2 regions of the Pseudoalteromonas sp. K222D genome follow, and region 1 is predicted to be linked to the other one. Evidence: predicted binding sites of a transcription regulator. Region 1 holds the regulator's gene; the other holds the start of a gene.

Region 1 (3,425 bases):
AAACCACTACAGTGGCTAAGCTCGCGGCATTAGGTGCACAAAAATATGGTGCTGATAAAGTAGCGCTAATTACTACCGATACTTACAGAATTGGTGCTTACGAGCAGCTTGCAACATATGGCCGTATTATTGGCTGTGGGGTTAAACAAGTTAAAGATGCGAACGAACTGGCTGAAGTGTTATATCATTTACGTAACAAGCGCTTAGTACTTATAGATACCGCAGGTATGAGCCAACGTGATTTACGTTTAACTGAGCAGTTAAATACCTTAATGCGTAATCAGCGTGTGGATATTCGTAATTACTTAGTATTAAGTGCCACTGCGCAAATAAATGTGTTACAAGAAACCGTAAGACACTTTAAAAAAGTACAGTTAAGCGGTTGTATTTTCACTAAACTCGACGAATCATTAAGTTTAGGCGAGATAATTAGTATTGCGATTCAAAATCGCCTGCCAATAGGGTATCTTACTAATGGTCAACGAGTACCTGAAGATATTCGAGTTGCAAATGCAGAAAAACTAGTGAAAAAAGCTGAGCAATTATATTTAAAGAGAACAAAAGTACAACATTCACGACACCAATCAGTGGCGTCGAGCACAGTAGAGATGTATGATTAACACAGTATTAGATCAAGCAAGCGGCCTGCGTAAAATGAGAAAAAATAATAATAACGGCGTTAAGGTTATCGCCGTCACTGGCGGTAAAGGTGGCGTTGGAAAAACAAATGTATCGTTAAATACTGCGATCGCTTTAGGTCAGCAAGGCAATAGAGTGTTAGTGCTTGATGCCGATTTGGGTTTAGCCAATTGTGATGTAATGCTTGGACTTCGTGTTGAGCGTAATTTATCGCATGTGTTATCTGGCGAATGTGAGCTTGATGAAATACTAGTAGAAGGCCCCGCTGGGATAAAAATAGTACCAGCGACTTCGGGTTCACAAAGTATGGTTGAGTTGTCGCCTGCAGAACATGCTGGGCTTATTCGTGCTTTTAGCGAACTCAATACTGATTTTGATATATTAGTTGTTGATACCGCTGCCGGTATATCGGATATGGTGCTGAGTTTTTCTCGCGCTGCACAAGATGTTTTGGTTGTGGTATGTGACGAGCCTACTTCAATAACCGATGCCTATGCACTGATCAAAGTATTAAGCCGCGAACATGGCGTGTATAAATTTAAAATTGTTGCCAACATGGTGCGTTCATTACGCGAAGGGCAAGAGTTATTTGCAAAGCTATCAAAGGTTACAGACCGATTTTTAGATATATCAATGGAGCTGGTTGCAACCGTTCCTTATGATGAAAATATGCGTAAAGCAACACGTCGTCAAAAAGTAATTGTTGAACTGTTTCCTAGTTCTCCTGCTGCACTTGCCTTTAAAACATTAGCAACAAGAATAACAAAGTGGCCAATACCGAACCAGCCTTCGGGTCATTTAGAATTTTTCATTGAGAAACTCGTTAACGGCTAACTATGACTACATTGGTGAATAGAGCTATGGGATATGAATCAACACAAAATTTAAATATGATTGTTGAAAAGCATGCTTCATTAGTAAAAAAAGTAGCATGTCATTTAATTGCTCGTTTACCCCCTAGTGTACAACTCGATGATTTAATTCAATCAGGAATGATAGGATTAATAGAGGCGTCAAAAAACTTTGATGCCACTAAAGGCGCTAGTTTTGAAACCTTTGCGGGTATTCGTATTCGGGGCGCTATGCTTGATGAAATGCGCCGTGGAGACTGGGCTCCTCGCTCAGTACATCGTAAAAGCCGCCAGGTTATAGAAGCTATTTCAGCATTAGAAAGCAGCCTGAATCGTGAACCTACAGACAGTGAAGTTGCCCAAAAGCTTGAAATTACACTAGAGCAATATCATCATATTTTAACCGATGTTAATTCCAGTAAAATCTTAGGAATAGAAGATTTAGGTATTGATGAGGATGTTATAACACCTGTTGGGCACGATTTAGCACTAGACAAACCCTTTAATAATGTTAAAAATGAAAGGTTTAATGAATCTTTATTAAGTGCAATTAAATCCCTACCAGAGCGAGATGCAATGGTGCTTTCGTTGTACTATAACGATGAAATGAATTTAAAAGAAATTGGACAGATACTCGATGTAAGTGAGTCGCGTGTAAGTCAGATACATGGTCAGGCGATGATTAAGCTAAAAGCAAAAATCAATGACTGGATAAATTAGAAGTAAGTAAATACAGGTTTAGGCCTCACTGGAGGATGTTTTGGATAAAAACATAAAAATTCTTGTTGTTGATGACTTTTCAACGATGAGACGTATTATTAAAAACCTATTGCGTGATTTAGGGTTTACCAATGTTTTAGAAGCAGATGATGGCTCAACTGCTTTACCTATGTTGCAAAATCAATCATTTGACTTTGTAGTAACAGATTGGAATATGCCGGGCATGCAAGGTATTGACTTGTTAAGAGCAATACGCGCAGATGACAAATTAAAGCATCTTCCGGTTTTAATGGTTACTGCAGAAGCTAAAAAAGAGCAAATTATTGCAGCAGCCCAAGCAGGTGTTAATGGTTATATTGTTAAGCCATTTACTGCGGGTACATTAAAAACTAAATTAGAAAAAGTGTTCGAACGCTTAGGTTAATAAGGGGAGAGGCTTATGTCAGCACCTGCTGCGCCTCAGATTACTTTAGAGCAAGCACGTCAGCTGGTCACTTTTTTAGAAAACGGTGAGCAACATAAAGCTGATCAGTTAATTTTAGAAACTGCTTCTCAAGAACAATCATATTTGTTTGCAGAAGTAGGTAAATTAACGCGCCAGTTGCACGAGTCTTTAAAGGGTTTTGAGCTTGACACCCGCATAACAGATTTAACCACTGATGCCATTCCGGATGCTAAAAAGCGACTTAACTATGTCATAGAAATGACAGAAAATGCCGCCAACAAAACCATGGATGCGGTTGAAGCGAGCCTGCCTTTAGCCCAGCAATTAGCTGATGATATTTCGCATATCAAGCCAACCTGGGATCGGTTAATGAGCCGCGATCTTGAACTTGGTGAATTTAAAACATTGTGTCATAGCATTGATAAATTTATGAACAGCTCGCATCTTAAAACCGATGAGTTGCAAGTATTAATGACTAATGTGTTAATGGCTCAAGATTATCAGGATTTAACCGGGCAAGTAATTCGCCGTGTTATTGAGCTGGTACGCGAAGTTGAAGAAAGTTTAATTCATCTGTTAACTGCGTTTGCAGCACAAGATGAAAACGATAACCAAGAGCAACAAAAAACAGAAAACTCGATTGCCGCACAAGCATTAGCAGGCCCAGAAGGCCCTATTATTGATAAAGAATCGCGTGATGATGTTGTATCTGATCAAGACGAAGTTGATGATCTTTTATCAAGTTTGGGCTTCTAATAGGAGAGTAACTG
Region 2 (3,425 bases), on a different contig from region 1:
CATGCCTGCTGTAATAGCACCATCGCCTATAACGGCAACCGTTTTGCGTCCTTTACCTTCTTTTTGCGCAGCAATAGACATGCCCAACGCAGCTGAAATAGAGGTACTAGAATGGCCCACACTAAACGTATCGTATTGGCTTTCTTCGCGAAATGGGAAAGGGTGCAAGCCATCTTTTTTACGAATGGTGTGCATTAAATCACGACGCCCGGTGAGTATTTTGTGTGGGTAAGCTTGATGGCCTACATCCCATACAAGGCGATCATCTGGGGTGTTATACACATAATGTAGTGCCACAGTGAGCTCTACGGTACCTAAACCAGACGCTAAATGCCCGCTACTTTGCGATACCGAGTTGAGTAAGTAGTCACGCAACTCATGGCTAAATGCAGGAAGCTTATCTTGTGCTAAGTCTCGCAAGTGGGCTGGTTCGTTAACCAAATTAAGTAATGGATACTTGCTGCTATCAAGTGTCATGGTTTTATATATGTCCTTCGCTAACATCAACTAACTGTGCAAACGCGTTGTTTGAGTTATTTGATGTTCAGTAATAATTTTAGTGCTAAGTTGCAATACGTTTAAGCCGTGTTTAGTGGTCACGTTCAATTAAATAGTTAGCTAGTGACGCTAAAGCACTGGTATCGGCGTCTATATTTGCTAACGCTGCATGGGCTTGTTGTATTAAGTTTTGCGCTTTTTCTTTAGCGCCTAGCATACCTAATAAAGCGGGATATGTCGCTTTATTCGCAGCGATATCTGACCCTTGAGGCTTACCTAAAGTAACGGTATCGCCTTCTACGTCTAAAATATCGTCATGTACTTGAAATGCAAGCCCTATGGCATAGCCAAAAGTGGCTAAATTTTCTAACGTGTTTTGACTAACATTGTTCGAGCACAAAGCCCCCAGTGTAATTGCACAGCTTATTAGCGCACCGGTTTTTAACTTATGAATACGCTCAAGTTCAGCCACGGTTATTACTTTATCAGTAGCTGCAATATCAAGCCCTTGGCCTGCCACCATACCTTGTAACCCAGAGGCATGTGCCAGTTCAGCAATCATTTTAACTTGAGCTTGAGCACTACAGTTAAAATTATGCTTGGCTATTAACTCAAATGCTAAAGCTTGCAGTGCATCACCGGCTAAAATTGCGTGTGCTTCACCGTACACTATATGACAGGTTGGGCGTCCGCGACGTAATTCATCATCATCCATAGCTGGTAAGTCATCGTGAACTAACGAGTAGCTATGAATACATTCTATAGCTGCAGCAAGTACGTCTAAATCTTGTTTATCTGCGCCGAGCATTTTACCCGTTGCGTAAACCAAAAAAGGACGCAATCTTTTGCCGCCATTCATTAAACTATAATGGGTGGCGGCTTTTATGGTCTCGTCAGTATTAAGCGATTGGTCAAAATAAAGGTTAAGAGTATTGGCTACATCAGTTTGAGCATGTGTAATAAGTTCTTTAATAGTCACGGCTATTCCATATCATTATCAAAGTCGGTTAATACAGACTTCTCATCTTTGCCCATTAAAATAGCCACCTTTTGCTCAGCTTGTTGCAACTTACTAGACGATGCGCCTGCTAAAGCAATGCCACGCTCAAACTGTTTTAATGACTGCTCAAGCGATAAATCACCTTGTTCCATTTCACTAACGATTGTTGTTAATTCTTCTAGTGCTTGCTCGAAACTTAAGTTTTCAGGTTTTTTAGTCGCCATCTTTATTTCAACTTACATAATAAATTTAGAAGTCAATTTTAGGGGGAATGCTAAACTAGGTCAAAGGATGAAATGGTTTTTTCGTTAATAAACGTTTTATGTTTTAAAAAATTGATAATTAGATAGATAACACAAGTTGATCTAGAATAGTGCTTAATCCAGCTTTTTATGTTTATCTATAAAAAATGGCTTAAGCAATTCAGTATCTTGCCGATAAACAATTAATAACAAACGTTTGCATATAAAAGCAAAAACCTTTGGAGGGAATGTGGATTTAGCAACCATTATTGGGATCCTTGGCGCAATTGGCTTAATTGTCATGTCCATGTTTATGAGTAGTAGCGGTGAAATGGCTATGTTTTACAACACGCCCTCTGTTGTAATCGTATTTGGCGGTTCATTATTTATCGTTTTATCAAACTTTACTATGTCACAGTTTTTTGGCATAGGTAAGGTGGTTACCAAAGCGTTTATGTTTAAGCTTGAGTCGCCAGAAGAGTTAATCGAAAAAGCAGTTGAACTTGCAGATTCAGCACGTAAAGGCGGGTTTTTAGCACTTGAAGAGGCAGAAATACCGAATCCATTTATGCGCAAAGGCGTTGACATGCTAGTAGATGGCCACGACGCAGACGTAGTGCGGGCCACACTGCAAAAAGATATTTCATTAACTACAGCACGGCATGAGTCGGGTGCTACTTTATTTAAATCTTTGGGTGATATAGCCCCAGCAATGGGAATGATAGGCACCTTAATAGGCTTAGTTGCGATGTTATCTAATATGGATGATCCTAAAGCAATTGGTCCGGCTATGGCGGTGGCATTGTTAACCACATTATACGGCGCATTTTTAGCTAACGTAGTTGCTATTCCTATTCAAACAAAATTGGAGCTGCGTAAAGACGAAGAGGCAATGAATCAACGTTTAATTTTAGATGCGGTTTTAGGTATTCAAGATGGTCAAAATCCAAAAGTAATAGAAGGTATTTTGAAAAACTATCTTGCAGAATCAAAACGTAAAGTAAACACTGAGGATTAACTATGTCTGATCAAGAGTGCAAGTGCCCACCCCCAGGTTTACCTGCGTGGATGGGGACATTCGCAGATTTAATGTCGCTATTAATGTGCTTTTTTGTGCTCTTGCTTGCGTTTTCTGAAATGGATGTACTTAAATTTAAACAAATTGCCGGTTCGATGAAATTTGCATTTGGTGTACAAAATAAAATAGAAGTTAAAGATATTCCCAAAGGCACATCAGTTATTGCTATGGAGTTTACTCCGGGCAAGCCAGAGCCTACCCCAATTGAAACAATTCAACAGCAAACGGTAGAAATGACCCAGCAAATGTTAGAGTTTCAGGCAGGTGATGAAAGCTCAGCAGGCGGAAGGCAAGAGCAGCGGGGCGATAAACGTGGTGGCGAGTCGCGTAGTACTTCCAAAGAGCAAGCATCGGAGCAAGCAATTTCAGCGGCCGATCAACAGCAAACAAACGACTTAGTTAAAAAAATCGCTCAGCAATTAGAAAAACAAATAATTGATGGTGCCATAGAGCTTGAATCATTAGGGCAGCAAATAATTATTCGTATTCGTGAAAATGGCTCTTTCCCTTCGGGTAGCGCATTTTTACAACCTAAGTTTAAACCCATTATTCAAGAAATTGGCGTGCTATTAAAAGATGTGCCTGGAGAAATTACCGTGTCTGGGCA

What was found. The regulator FliA, encoded in region 1, starts transcription of late flagellar genes. The targets are predictions, from matches to a motif close to CTAAAGNTNNNNNNNNNNNNGCCGATA.
Region 2: a site for FliA is predicted at 1,912-1,938, ahead of pomA (flagellar motor protein PomA). Genes of this name have one in related genera too.

Annotation. Positions count from the first base shown of each region.
Region 1 covers NZ_JAGGDL010000018.1:25,011-28,435, reverse strand. Annotated here, with positions in the region: gene flhF (flagellar biosynthesis protein FlhF) at 1-620, shown strand, start outside; gene J5X91_RS10475 (MinD/ParA family protein) at 613-1,473, shown strand; gene J5X91_RS10470 (RNA polymerase sigma factor FliA) at 1,500-2,210, shown strand; gene cheY (chemotaxis response regulator CheY) at 2,251-2,634, shown strand; gene J5X91_RS10460 (protein phosphatase CheZ) at 2,650-3,411, shown strand.
Region 2 covers NZ_JAGGDL010000008.1:111,665-115,089, forward strand. Annotated here, with positions in the region: gene dxs (1-deoxy-D-xylulose-5-phosphate synthase) at 1-477, opposite strand, end outside; gene ispA ((2E,6E)-farnesyl diphosphate synthase) at 590-1,477, opposite strand; gene J5X91_RS06570 (exodeoxyribonuclease VII small subunit) at 1,480-1,722, opposite strand; gene pomA (flagellar motor protein PomA) at 1,991-2,758, shown strand; gene J5X91_RS06580 (flagellar motor protein MotB) at 2,761-3,425, shown strand, end outside.